2 regions of the Lysinibacillus sp. NPDC097214 genome follow, and region 2 is predicted to be linked to the other one. Evidence: riboswitches for the same ligand, from Rfam matches in the RefSeq annotation. Region 2 holds a riboswitch; the other holds the start of a gene.
What was found. Region 2 has a riboswitch for cobalamin ahead of ACQKMI_RS18635 (ribonucleoside-diphosphate reductase subunit alpha). Riboswitches for the same ligand answer to the same signal wherever they lie in the genome.
Positions count from the first base shown of each region.

Region 1: another riboswitch for cobalamin. It lies ahead of ACQKMI_RS22590 (FecCD family ABC transporter permease); the one in region 2 lies ahead of ACQKMI_RS18635 (ribonucleoside-diphosphate reductase subunit alpha).

Region 1 is NZ_JBNNSS010000015.1:42,844-50,379, forward strand. Features, by position in the region: gene ACQKMI_RS22570 (TetR family transcriptional regulator) at 76-654, shown strand; gene ACQKMI_RS22575 (DMT family transporter) at 727-1,080, shown strand; gene ACQKMI_RS22580 (DMT family transporter) at 1,080-1,394, shown strand; gene ACQKMI_RS22585 (heme ABC transporter ATP-binding protein) at 1,806-2,603, opposite strand; gene ACQKMI_RS22590 (FecCD family ABC transporter permease) at 2,609-3,655, opposite strand; cobalamin riboswitch at 3,917-4,108, opposite strand; gene ACQKMI_RS22595 (biotin transporter BioY) at 4,276-4,872, shown strand; gene ACQKMI_RS22600 (NADPH-dependent FMN reductase) at 5,064-5,606, opposite strand; gene ACQKMI_RS22605 (nitroreductase family protein) at 5,670-6,287, opposite strand; gene ACQKMI_RS22610 (ring-cleaving dioxygenase) at 6,395-7,378, opposite strand; gene ACQKMI_RS22615 (MarR family winged helix-turn-helix transcriptional regulator) at 7,437-7,536, opposite strand, start outside.
Region 2 is NZ_JBNNSS010000009.1:18,982-26,517, reverse strand. Features, by position in the region: gene ACQKMI_RS18650 (ABC transporter ATP-binding protein) at 1-78, opposite strand, end outside; gene ACQKMI_RS18645 (ABC transporter ATP-binding protein) at 75-1,808, opposite strand; gene ACQKMI_RS18640 (ribonucleotide-diphosphate reductase subunit beta) at 2,513-3,553, opposite strand; gene ACQKMI_RS18635 (ribonucleoside-diphosphate reductase subunit alpha) at 3,567-5,780, opposite strand; cobalamin riboswitch at 5,942-6,131, opposite strand; gene ACQKMI_RS18630 (hypothetical protein) at 6,241-6,924, opposite strand; gene ACQKMI_RS18625 (ECF transporter S component) at 6,921-7,415, opposite strand.

The DNA of each region.
Region 1 (7,536 bases), on a different contig from region 2:
TCAGTCATTATTCATTGACTTTATTTCAGCTATTTTGTAACATAATAAATAAGCAGGCTAAAAGCGAGGGATTCCATGTCAAAAGAAGAGAAAATTATTCAAGCTGCAATTGAAGTTTTTCGTGAAAAAGGAATTGAAAAGACTAAGGTTTCAGATATCGTAAAAGCTGCAGGTATTGCGCAAGGGACATTTTATCTTTATTTTCCATCACGGCTTTCAGTTATGCCAGCCATTGCTAAAGTTATGGTTGAGAAAATTATTGCTGCTATAAACGATGGTATTTCAATACAGGAGCCTTTTGCAAAGCAGCTTGAAAAATTAGTAGATATTGTTTTTTCTCTAACAGAGGAATATCGAGATGTATTTGCACTTATCTATGCCGGTATTACACAAACTGAGCATATGAAAGAATGGGAAAATATATATGCTCCCTATTACGAATGGATGAATAATTTTTTATACGAAGCTCAACAAGTAGGAACAATACGCGAATCTCTAAACACTACACGTTCTTCTAAACTTATCATCGGTCTAGTAGAATCTGCTGCTGAACAAATTTATTTGTATGATGACAGTGAAGAAGAAACAATTAGACTTCAAAAGCTTGAGCTCCTCGACTTTTTACATCATGCACTCGGTTTACGTCACGCCTAAGTGACGTTCTCTTTTACACTAAAAATGACTGAATGTCAGTCATAATCGCGGATAAATGAAAGGAATTTAACGATGAAAAAAGATTGGATTTATGTTGGATTAACTAGTTTGTTTGAATTGTTTTGGATATTTGGTTTTAATGTTGCTAGCGCTTGGTGGCATTGGATTATTATTGTGTCCCTAATTGCGTTGGATTTTCACTTCTTATCAAAGGCTTGTGAAAACCTACCTACAGGCACAGTTTATGCGACTTTTGCAGGGGTCGGTACAATTGGTACTACATTAATGGACATTTTTATTTTTGATGGCGAGTTTAATGCTATTAAAGGTATTTTCATTTTTATTTTAGTATTGGGTGTTATTGGTCTTAATTTAGCTGATAATCCTTCAAAAGATATTGATGAAAAGAAAGGAGCTAATGCATAATGGGTTGGTTACTTGTTTTATTAGCCGCAATTTCAGAGATTATCGGTGTTGTAGGTTTACGCTTTTATAGTCAAAACAAAACTATACGTAATTTATTAATATATGTAGGAGGCTTTGGGATGTCCTTTGCACTTCTATATGCTTCCTTTAACTTTTTACAATTAAGCATCGCCTATGTAGTTTGGGTTGGGATTGGTACAGTTGGCGCTGTACTCGTAAATATTATATTCTTCGGTGAATCTAAAAACCTGACTCGAATTATTAGTATCATCGCCATTGTCATTGGTGTGGCGGGCTTAAAAGCAGTATCTTAATTTGACTTCAATTCTTTAATACTATGAATAAGCCTTTTGAAATAAACTTTTTCGTTGAAACTTTATTTTATAACTATGTAAATAGTGTATCTAGAGGATTTCATCACTATTAATTAGAGTGACAGGCCAGAAGATATGTACTATATGAAGTGGTTGATTGGAGTGGAGACTGGGCGACTCCTTGGGGATCAGCAATAGAGGAACGAAGGCTAAAAGCATCACATCCTGTGATAACGCCTTCGTGACCAACATCGTGTTGGCCCGAGACCCTGGAGCGAGTAAAGCGAGTGAAGCGGCTCATCGGACGCCCCCAGGAAGCTTTGCTCTGTGCGAAAGCGAAGCGTCAGCAACAAAGCGCCCAGTCGGAACGGAAATCAACCCCTCGCTTTGCCAAAAACCATAATTACATCCTTAATTTTTTTGACATAAAGCTTCCTTCGTGAATTGCTCTGGGATATACATTAAATAAGGTTTACCTGTAAGTGGATGTGTTTGAATATCGGCATAAACACCAAATACATCTTGTAATAATTCCGGTGTAAGTACTTCTTCTGGTGTGCCAAAACAAACAATTCGACCTTGCTGTAAAACATAAATTTGATCGCAATACATAGCTGCAATGTTTAAATCGTGGATTGCAGCAACAACTGTTAAATGTAAGGTTTGGATTAGATCCATAAGCTGCAATTGATGTTGAATATCTAGATGATTTGTTGGCTCATCTAAAATAAGCACTTGTGCTTGCTGAGCAAGGGCACGGGCAACCATCACCCGCTTTTTTTCGCCACCCGAAAGAGAGCTATAGCTACGTTTTTCTAAATGAGCGATACCTGTTTGCTTCAGTGCATCCTTTACGATTTGAAAATCTTGTTCTTGATCAAGCTCCAATAGTTTTTTATGGGGAGTTCTCCCCATACTCACTAAATCATGCACTGTAAAATCGAATAAGACCGGTGTTTCTTGACTCACAACTGCTAAATTTTTAGCTATGCTTTTGCTCGATTGCTTTAAAATATTCTGTTCATTTAATAATACTGTTCCACTTTCTGGTTTTAATAAACGATACATATTCTTTAATAGCGTTGACTTCCCACTACCATTAGGACCAATTAGCCCAACAAATTGCCTGTTCTTTATTTGAACACTTACTTCATGTAATATGCGTTCATCAGAAATGGAGAATGATACTTGTTTCGCTTCTAATGTCATATGTTTTAATCTCCTTCACCGAAAGAATAATTGTTACGACGTAGCAGCCAGATGAAAAATGGACCCCCGCAAAAAGCCGTGATAATTCCAATCGGCATTTCCTCAGGAGCAATTAACGTTCGAGCAAGTGCATCTGCCCAAACTAAGAAAATCCCTCCTAATAATGCGCTAATCGGTATAACATATTTATGATTTGAACCTACAATTAGCCGTACAATATGTGGAATGATTAAGCCAACAAATCCGATTGAGCCACTTACAGCAACAAGTACACCCGTTAATAATGATACTAATAAAATAAGCTGTACTCGGAATTGTTGTAAGTTAACCCCTAATGTAACTGCAGCTTCTTCTCCAAGAAGTAATAAATTTAAGCTGCGATAGTGGAGCCATAACAAGGCAAATACTACAATAAAAATGACTGTAGGAATTACAAGAATACTCCATTTCGCACCTGCTAGGCTTCCTAGCATCCAAAACATGACTGCCTTCATTCCCCCCTCTTGCTTCGACAGCATTAATATAAAATTTGAAATGGCAGATAAAATAAATGACACCGCCATCCCTGAAAGTAAAAGTCGAAAGACAGACACCCTACCGCCAACATGTGATAAGAAGAAAACTAACCCCATTGCTGTGAGAGAACCTAAAAAGGCAGATACGGAAAGAGCATAAACGCCTAGAAATGAAAAGGCACCTAAAATGATGACAGCTGTGGCACCAACCGTCGCGCCGGAAGAAATTCCTAAAATATATGGTTCTGCAATTGAATTACGAACGAGTGCCTGAATGGCTGCTCCTGCAATTGCCAAGCCTGCTCCAACGATAGCAGCAAGTAATACACGTGGAGCCCTTATTTGCCAAATGATAATTTCCTGAGAGCGGCTCCAATCTTGTTCGATTGAACTTTGTATAATTGGAATTTTAGAAAGGATAACCTTCCATACATAAAGTGGTGAAACGGAGACCGATCCAACCATAATCGCAATTGTCATTGAAATTATAAGTACTAGAAGAAGGGTCATTGAAAGTAGCATAAATTTTCTATTCATCTGTTTATTAACTCCTAATCATTAAACATCAATTTCACCTTGCCGTAAATTGTAGCTGACGCTTTGCTAACATTAGCAGAACGAAGATAAATGAAAGAAAAAAGGGTATTCCATGCAAATGCGCATGGAAATACCCTAGAGTTTATTATGCCTCGGCATAATGCGTCTTTCAGTGTGTGTTTAGACACATGCTGAAAGAAATTAAACAAAGTTAGATTTTCTTCTACTATTGTCCGTAATCGCTTTCGTCCTCGTGGGCATTACAGGAATAACTAAATGGCAGGTCTCCTGGCTTCGAATCAATGTGCCTATGATTGCCTTCCCATTCTAGAACAGTGGCTACATCATCATAGAACTCCTCGTTACAGTTGCGGGACAGCGTCGGATTTGCACCGATTTCCCTTTTAAGTGACACCTTGTACAAGATGTCACACCATTAGCATCGAATAATATAAAATTATGGCAATTCTATCATATATTTTAATAGTTAGTCTATACTAACAATCATTTATCAAGTTAAGAGAATGTATTTTCGTTAACCAAAAATAATAATCAGGTTGACACAAAAACTTTATTTTTTTACACTATTATTATCAACATTACTTTTTAGGGGTGAAATAATGACAACGGTTGTGGAACATACACATCAAAAATTAAAAACAGTAGATATTGCATACGTTGGACTATTTTCAACATTGATGATGATAGGCGCTAATATTACGTCCATTGTACCTTTCATGGTTGTTGGTGGAGTACCGATCACATTGCAAACATTTTTTGCTATTTTAGCAGGACTTATTCTCGGTAGTAGAAAAGGGGCACTCGCTTGCACTGTTTATATGTGCATCGGTTTAGCAGGAGCACCTGTATTTGCACGTTTCAGCGGAGGCTTTGGACAAATTTTAAGTCCTACTTTTGGTTTCATTGTCTCTTTTATATTAGCTGCATTTGTCGCTGGGCTTATTGTAGAACGCAGTGGAACGAAGAAAAGCTATGTAGTTGCTGCATTAGTTGCAACTGCTATTAATTATTTACTAGGGACAAATTGGATGTACTTTGCCTACAAGCTATGGGCTAGTGCTCCTGATGCTTTCACTTATAAACTAGCATGGCTTTGGATGATGCCTCCTTTGCCAAAGGATATTATTTTAGCTATATTCGCGGGTATTTTTGCATACCGCCTTCAAAAAGTTTTAAAAATAATTCCAATTAAATAAAGGATCATCCCCAAAATGTGGGTTGATTTCTCTCCAACTAGGCATTTTTACCGAATCTCATCGATTGTTCTACCTTTCGCTTCAGTTGACTGGCCAGTTTAGCGGCAGGGTGTCGGAGCATTAACCTCTATCATAAACCCAAAAATGTCCCATCAGTATTTTACATACTAATGGGACATTTTTTTCTATTGTTAAATATATTTTTCCATCCAGTTTAAGAAGTTGTCAATAACTACATCTAGGAATTTAATAGTACCCTCATCTGTTAAATTGCCTTCAGCATCAAATTTAGTGTGTACTGCGCCAATATAAACATCATTACCACTAAGTAATGGTGAATTTACTCCAGGTGAGAATAAAATATCTCGTAAATGTAATTGTGCTTTAACAGTACCTAAGTTACCCATTGATGCCCCCATCATGAATGATGGCTTGCCAATCATTACTTTATCAACGCGAGATAACCAATCGATGGCGTTAACCATAACACCTGGCACTGTACCATTATATTCTGGAGTCAACCATAGTACTGCATCTGCCGCTTTTACTTTTGCTTTAAAATCAAGTACAGGTTGTGGGGCTTCATTTTCGATATCTTGATTATACATTGGTACATCTTTTAAGCTTAATATTTCAAGATCAATTTTCTCTGTATAACGTTTTTGAATAAATTTTGCTAATTGCATATTATAAGATTCTTTACGGATACTCCCTACAATTGCTACTACTTTCACAATATTTCCTCCTAAATGTGCATTAAATTTATTATTTGTAAAGCACTTCTATTTTATACCACCCTAATAATAGGTTGCAAATTCCTCAACTGGTTTACGATAACCACGCAAGCGGCGACTATTTTCTTTTTCCTTACCTATAGTTATCATTAATACAATTTCATGTGTTTCTGGGACATTAAAAAGAGCTCTCATTTGTTGTTGATCAAAGCCAATCATTGGACATGTATCCCATCCGCGATTTTTAGCCGCTAGCATAAATAACATAGCTGAAAGTGAAGCATTACGAATGGCTTCTTCCTTCATAAATTCCTCGCCACGTTCTTCATAAAACTTAGTGTTTTCTTCGACAATATTTTCTAACTCACAAGCATTAATAATGCCCAAGTCTACCATCCCTTGACTAAGGTTGGCAGTATTTTTATAGGCTTCTTTATTTCCTAAAACAAGTATAACCGCTGAGGATGAGTGCACTTTATATTGCCCATATGCTGCTTCTCTTGCTTTTTCTTTTTTTTCTTCATCTAAGACAACGATATAATTGGCATGTTGTAAATTAAAAGCGGATGGAGCAAGTTTAACATCCTCCAAAATGGGACGTATATCTTCTTCGCTCATCTTGATGCCTTCTATAAAATTATTCGCCGAACGACGCTTATCTATTACCTTTGTAAATTCCATCTAACTGCCCTCCATTCATTTTTTAGAAATCGTCTAACTGTTAAGAGTATGTAATCCATTCAGCAGAAGCTAATGTTTCTCTACTGAATGGAATGGAATGAAATGCATTACTCATATTCTTTATCGAACGTAATCGTACTTCTTACAGTGTCGATAGGACGAACAAGCTCTTCAATTTGTGCACGCTTTGGCTCTAAAAACGGTGGCAATGATAATTTTTCACCTAATGTTTCATAAGGCTCATCCCCCATAAATCCTGGGCCATCAGTAGCTAGCTCAAATAAAATTTGTGGTGCAACTCGCGCATAAAGGGATTCAAAGAAGTGACGGTTTACATAACCTGAAGTATTGAAGCCAAAGCTTTCAAATCGTTCTGTCCATTCATCTAATACAGCGCGATCCTCTACGCGGAATGCCGCATGATGTACTGTACCGAAGCCTTGACGAGCTACTGGTAAAACTGCGTTAAACTCTACAACGATTTGTGCACCGTTTCCGCCTTCACCAACCTCAAATAAATGGAAATCCCCTTCCTCTGCAATTTCTGTAAAGAGCATCACTTTTTCTAGCATTTCTTTGAAATATTTAAAGTTAGCAACTCGTATAAAAACCGGACCCAGGCCTGTAATTGCATATTCAAGAGGAATCGGTCCATCTTGCCATGGAGTGCCAGATGCAACGCCTGTATTGTTTTCATCAGAAATAAGTTGATATTGCTGATCATCAAAATCAACGAATGATAAAGTTTTCTTACCAAACTGTTCTTGTATACCTGTATGTTTAACATTTAATCGATCAAAACGTTTTACCCAATAGTCCAATGCCGCATCTGTAGGCACGCGGAATGAGGTTTTGGAAATTTCATTTGTTCCATGCACACCTTTTGGGATGTTTGGGAAATCGAAAAATGTCATATCAGTACCAGCACTACCTTTATCATCTGCAAAGAATAAATGATATGTTTGGATATCATCCTGATTAACTGTTTTTTTCACTAATCGCATCCCTAACACATAAGTAAAGAATTTATAATTCTCTTCTGCACTACTTGTAATAGCAGTAACGTGGTGAATTCCTTTTAAATGATTCATTTTTGTTCCTCCTATTTATCTCGATTTCGAGATATATACGTAAATTTTTTTATTTTTTTTATTTTTCAACTGCGTTTAAACCAACCTTTTTTAAAGACAGAATCATTGTATCCATCTCCTGTTGACCTAATACTTCAAAAATCTCATTAATTTTTTGT
Region 2 (7,536 bases):
ATTTCTAGCCTTTTCAGCTGGTCCAGCCATACGTGGTCCGCGTCCAAAATTAATCTGCTTTGGTTGACTTTGACTCATTGTTGTACACCAGCCTTTTGCTGTGAAGCGTAAATTGCTTGGTAGAATTTATTATTCTGTAATAATTGTTGATGTGTGCCTTGACCAACAATTTCGCCGTCCTCTAATACTAAAATCAGGTCTGCCTCTTGAATAGAAGCTATTTTAGACGCTACGATAAACGTCGTTGTGTCATTATAATGAGTGCTAATAGCTTGCTGAACATGTTCTTCAGAAGCACTATCAAGAGCAGATGTTGTATCATCCAACACTAAAATAGCAGGCTGCCTAACGAGTGCACGCGTTAACGCTAATCGCTGCTTTTGACCGCCAGAGAGATTGGTTGCCCCCTGTGAAAGTTCATGCGCTAACCCTTTATCCAGTCGGTCCACAAATTCAGTGGCACATGCTGCATCTAGAGCTTGCTGTAATTCCACCGACGTTGCATCGTCCTTACCAAGACGGATATTATGGTCAATTGCACCTGAGAATAGTAATGCTTTTTGAGAAGTAAAACCGATATGTTTGCGTAAAGTGGATAATGCATAATCCTTTAGAGGCTTTCCATCCAAGTGTATTTCTCCACTTGTGGGATCAAACAAACGTGGTAATAGCTTCACTAGCGTTGATTTTCCACTACCTGTTTTTCCAATCAGACCTACCGTTTGCCCTGGCTTTACGGAAAATGTAATGTTTTTCAGAACATCCTCAGCCGACTCATAATAACGATAGCTCACATTTTGAAAGTCAATAGCCCCTTGAATTGGCGCTGTAAGTGGATTTTCCACTTCCTTGACCGCTACTTCTTTATTTAAGACGTCCACGATACGCTCTCCTGAAGGAATAGCACGTGCTATTTGCATCAATACCATACTAGAAGTCATCAATCCATTTAATATAATCGTTAAATAGTTAATAAAAGCGAGAATCACTCCAACCTTTAATGTACCGGCTTCTACTTTAATGGCCCCAAGCCAAAGTGCTGCTACAATCCCTAGATTGACAACAAACATCGTAAATGGCACGAGCACGCCAACTATTTGCTCTGCAATAATAAAGCGCTTCGTCAGCGTATCATTTAGAGCGCCAAATTGTTCAATCTGTTGCGTTTCACGACGGAACGCCTTCACAACACGAATCCCCGCTAAGTTCTCCTGAAGCTTCATATTAACACCGTCAATTGCCTCCTGCACTCGACGATACAGGACACCCGAGTACTTGGTGAAAAAGTACATCGCAATAATTAAGAGTGGCACGATAATAAGGAGTATCGAAAATAACTCACGTGCCGTCACAAAAACTATAATAACGGCTCCAATAAATAATAAAGGACCACGCACAAAAATACGCAACGTCATCATAAACGCGCGTTGAACACTTTCTACGTCACTCGTTAAAATCGTAATAAGCTTCCCTGTTGTAAAAGTGTCACGTTCCTTTGCCGAATACGTCATCATTTTTTCATAAAGTGACTGACGAACGTCCGATGCAAAATGGATAGCTGCCTTCGAACTATAATAAGAGCAGCCTATCCCACCAACAAGTCCGAATACCGCACTCATCAGCATCCAAACGAACATTTTCAGCACATACGGATTATCGCCATTCGCAATACCCGTATCAATCATATGCTGCATAATCGTCGGCTGAAGTAAATCCATCGTTACCTCTAGTACCATTAATAATGGTGCGATTAAGGTGAAAAATTTATAGGGCCCTAAAAACCCTCCTAACTGTTTTATTGCCTGCATTCTTTCTTCTCCGTTCTTTTCGTTCTTCGTTAATAATTATAACTGAAAATCATTCTCAAGTGTCAATTAATTTTTCGTGTCTCGTAATATCCGGGACACGATTGATAATAAATATACTAATTATGGTTCATCACCATAGCGTGAGGTTGATTTCCGTTCCGACCGGGCGCTTTGTCGCTGCCGCTTCGCTTTCGCGCAGATAAAACATTTGTTGTTGCTGTCGCACAGATAAAACAATTGCTGACGCTTCGCTTTCGCACAGAGCAAAGCTTCCTGGGGGCGTCCGATGAGCCGCTTGGGGCAACAGGATGTTGGTCACGAAGGCGTTATCACAGGACGTGATGGTTTTAGCCTTCGTTCCCCTACCTGCTCGTTCCAGGGTCTCGGGCCAACAGGATGTCGGTCACGAAGGCGTTATCACAGGACGTGATGCTTTTAGCCTTCGTTCCTCTATATCGCTGATCCCAAGGAGTCGCCCAGTCGTAACGAAAATCAACTAATTTACATCGTATACGTTTTTACAAATATCATCTCTAAATTTGGTAATAAGCCCTCCCAATAAAATACTTTTTGAAGTCATCAACACTAGGCTAATATTTATTTAAGAGAGGCTTGCATCCAACTATTTTCCATTTTTGAACAACTGGAAAAAAGCCATGTCAGCATTCATCACGCTAACATGGCAGTTTTTTCTCTAAAGCTTTTTACAAATCATCAAAGCCGTTATCTTCTACATTGACCTTCACATACTGGCGAGAACGCTGCTCGAAGAAATCTGTTTTCCCTAAATCAACATCCTCATATGCTTTTACCCACTTCAATGGATTTTTGCGGTAACCTTCAAATGGACGCTCTACGCCAAGCTGATTACAGCGTACGTTCGCATAGAAGTGAACATAATCATGTACATCTTCCACATCAAGGCCATCAATTTTATTGCCAATCACTTCATTAGCCCAATCGACTTCTAGCTGAACCGCTTCTCGGAAGATTTCCTGTACACGAGCTGCTCGTTCTGGTGTATCGTATTCAGGATATTCCTCTAGTAGCTCCTGATAAATTTTCACAAATAAATCGACATGTAGCTGCTCATCGCGATTAATATAGTTAATCATCGTTGATGAGGCCACCATTTTTTGATTGCGTGCTAAATGATAGAAGAACGCAAAACCTGAATAGAAGAATAAACCTTCTAAAATCACATCATAGACAATCGCTTCTAGCATATTTTCAACAGTTGGCTCCTCCGAAAATGCATGGTAGCCTTTAATAACGAACTCATTACGTCGCTCTAATACTGGCTCTGTTCGCCAAAAGTCAAACGTACGATCCTGCTCGTCTTTGTTCACAATACTTGATAGCACATAAGAATAAGAGTGATTATGGATCACCTCTTGTTGCGCTAAAATAATCATTAATGCATTTAAGCTTGAATCTGTTAAATAGTCCGCTACTTTCCCTGCAAAATCGGTTTGCACACTGTCTAATAGCGCTAGTAGGCCAATGATTTTTAAAAAGGATTCCCGTTCATCTGCTGATAGCTGTGGAAACTGCTTGACATCATTGCTCATATTAATTTCAAACGGTGTCCAGAAGTTCCCTAGCATTTTTTTATATTTAGGATAAGCCCAGCTAAAGCGCACATCATCCCAGTTTAAAATGTTAGAAGAGCGCCCGTTCACAATTCCTGTTGAACGGTTTGGCGCTTCCTTATCCATAATTTGTCGTTTTGTAATAGTTGTCATTATTAACTTCCTCCTAGCTTGCGCAAGACTCACATTCTAGCAATTCTACAGACGTTGAGCGTACATAATATGTCGTTTTCACGCCGCTCGCCCAAGCATTCATATGCAATGCTAGTAAATCTTTCGCCTTAATCGTATTTTGAACGTATAAATTAAGTGAAATGCCTTGGTCGATATGACGTGCTCGTGCAGCATTTTGCTTGATTGTCCAATTTTGATCAATGAAATAAGCAGATTTATAATACCAAGTTGTCACAGGTGATAGATCTGGTACTGTTACCGGAATTTTGTAATCCTTCTTCTCCTCTGAATAACTCTTTTGGAAGATAGGATCAATCGTAGCCGTACTGCCCGCTAAAATGGATGTTGATGAGTTCGGTGCAACCGCCATGACATAACCGTTACGCATTCCTTTTTCAGCAACCGCTGCACGTAACTCGTTCCATTTATGACTGTCGTAGCCACGTTTGTCAAAATATGCACCAGTATGCCAATCCGAGCCTTCAAATAGTGGGTATGCCCCTTTTTCACATGCTAAATTGTTTGAAGCACGAATCGTTAAATACGCAATTTGCTCATAAAGCTTGTCCGCAAATTCCACAGCTTCCTCAGACTCCCATTGAATTTCTTTCAAAGCTAATAAATGATGCCAGCCAAATGTTCCAAGCCCAATACCACGGTAGCGTAAGTTTGTACGCTCTGCTTGTTTTACTGGAATTGTATTAAGTGCAATAACGTTATCTAACATACGTACTTGAATCGGGATCAATCGTTCTAAAACACCAGCCGGTACAGCTCTACCTAAATTGATAGATGATAAGTTACATACAACGAAATCTCCAGGCTTGCGACGTGTTACGATGACATCATCTTCTAGGGTAATAGACTCGAATTCAGTCGCAGACATATTTTGGAAAATTTCTGTACACAAGTTCGAACTGTAAATCATCCCTTCATGCTTATTCGGGTTCATGCGATTCACTTCATCTCGATAGAACATAAACGGCACGCCTGTTTCAAGCTGTGAGCGCATAATTCGCTTCATAATATCAATCGCTGGCACGACTTCACGACTTAATAATGGATTCGCGATACATTCCGCATATTTAGTACGGAAAGAGCCATCACCCTTTTTCTCATCGTAGTAATCCTCTAATGAAAAGCCCATAACTTCTCGCACTTCATGTGGATCAAATAAATGCCATTCCCCGCGCTCTTCAACCGTTTCCATAAATAAATCCGGTAAGCATAGTCCTGTGAAAATATCATGGGCACGCAAACGCTCATCCCCATTGTTTAAGCGTAAATCTAAAAACGTAAAGACGTCTTTATGCCAAACATCTAAATAGACAGCAATAGCTCCTTGTCGTTGACCGAGCTGATCGACTGAAACCGCCGTATTATTAAGCTGTTTAATCCATGGTAAAACGCCACTTGATGCGCCTTTAAAGCCTTTAATTGATGAGCCTCGGCTACGAATTTTGCCCATATAAACGCCAATGCCACCGCCGTATTTCGATAATGTAGCGACATCTGTATTCGTGTCATAAATACTTTGTAAACTATCATCTACTGTATCGATAAAGCAGCTAGATAGCTGGCCATGTGTTTTACCTGCATTCGATAAAGTCGGTGTGGCAACAGTCATATATAAACTACTCATTGCCCAGTAAGATTCACGTACTTTTTCTAAACGATTTTCTGTTTCATCTTGCATAAGGGTCATCGCAATGACCATCCAGCGTTCCTGTGGTAGCTCCACTGGTGTTTTCGTGTAATCACGGACTACATAGCGGTCCATTAATGTTTTTAAGCCAATATACGTAAACAATTCATCTCGACTTGATTCTAAATAGGAAGCGAGTTCTTGAAGATCCTGCTCACTATATTTTGTTGTTAAACATTCATGATACAAACCAGCTTCTGTATAGCGTGCTAATTGTTCTGGGAAACCTTTATAAACATCCTGCACTGAAACGCCACGGCGCATTGCAAATTGATCATACAGTTTTTCTAAATAAACTTGAGCTGCGACAAATGTCCAGTAAGGCTCCTCCTCATCAATTAGGCTAAGCGTTTGTAAAATCATCGCATCCGCCCATGCTTCAAATGTCGCATTGTCGTTTTTTCGTAGCCATCGATCCGATAATCTTACAAAACTTTCGAGTTCATCCTCCGTATAACTTTTCTTGAGCTTAGCAATTTGCTGTTCGATTTGAATTGTCATGTATACATTCTCTCCCTTTCTTTCTCCAGCAACACAAAAAGCGATCACGCAACATCTATCGGTTACGTGATCGCTGTAAAATCGGAAATGGAAATGAAGGACATGCACACTAAGAAGTGGACAAATCTCTCGCCTCCACTTCTCAATCCCCGAAGAATGTGTTGCTGTCTTGAACAAGTTGGCAGGTCTCCTGGCTCATGCTTCCTCCAAATGATAGCCTTCCCGTTCTTCACAGTGGCCTTTTCATCATTTGTCAGCACTTACAGTTGCGGGGACAGCTTCGGCCTAAGATGACTCTTTTCCGAATTCCCTTTTAAACCATATTTGGTACCGCTCGTCCAAACTACTATATATTGTGTTTTAACTCCTAAACAAATCTAACATATTGTGTTTACACTTGCAATAGGCGTTTTGCCCCTTAAAATTTTTAAAGTGCTACTTTTTCTCGAAGCAAGCCCGATTACAATGCAGTTTTACGTAGTTTTTCAAAATTTCTAGGAAAATATTTTTGTGCTAGCTGCTCTTTTTCTGAATCAATTCCTAGCAAAACTACTGCACATGGACCAGCCGTTTTCTCAACATCTAATGAACTTTTGATCTGTTGCTCGCCAAAAAGTCGGGTAAATTCTGCTTGTAGACCTTTTGACCCTACTGGCCATACTTGCTGCACGAGCCCCTCTTTCCACGCTTGAAAAATAGGTTCCAGCTGTGCGACATCCTCAGGCTGTCCAAGGATTTCATTGCCTACAAGTGGCAGACCATATGTGTACCAACTTAGCTGCTCATGCTTAGTTGCTATGCGTTTTTGCTGCTCCCCAAGCATCGTGATTGACAAACCTGATTGTAAAGTTGGCATATTAGTCTCTGAACTACCGTCTATTGGTGGACAAAAAAGACCAGCCTCATCAAAAACTTGCTGAATACCTGCAACATAACGAGACCATGCAGCATCCCCTGTAAAATTAGCAAGTAAAATATGCCTTGGTAAAGCATTTGCAGCAAGCTGCTCTAAAAATGTAACACGTGCGGTAAAATATGCCGTAAGTTGATCTGGAGCAGACACAACATCTTGTATCTTTTCGCCAATTGCTGCGGCATTATCTGTTGTCGCAATCAGCTCACCTATTTTCATTGCATTTCTCAATGGACTCGACCTTCCTTACGCACAAACACCTTCGACAGAATTGGCATCACAACCGCAACGATCACTAAATTTATGAGTGTTGCCAGCGGAAGACTAGTCAATGACGTCCAGTAAAATGCCGGACTAATGATAAAGTAAAATGGTAAAGGTGCCACGACACCATTTAATATAAGTGCCACAGGCCATTTCCAGAAATGCATTCCTTTTTTATGCATAACTCCAAAGATCCATACAACGATAAACATTTCCAATGCGATAATTATATGTAGTGGTCCTAGAGGGAAGCCCGTAGTCAAGGCTGAGATAAAATGCCCAATGACTCCCGCAACACCAGCTAATACTGGTGATAAAAATACAACGCTCAAAAATGCAGGTGCAGAGTCAAGCGCTGCAGTTGTAATAAATGCAGGAATTTTAATAACTGCACCTACTGCACAAATTGCTGCTACCATGGCAGTGAGCGTCAATTTCATCAATTTTTGTCGATCCATTCCATTTCCTCTTTCTTTTTATATTTGGCTCGTCAACATATCGTAGGTTGATTTCCGTTCCGGCTGGGCGCTTTGTTGCTGCCGCTTCGCTTTCGCACAGAAAACATTCGCTTCGCTGCAG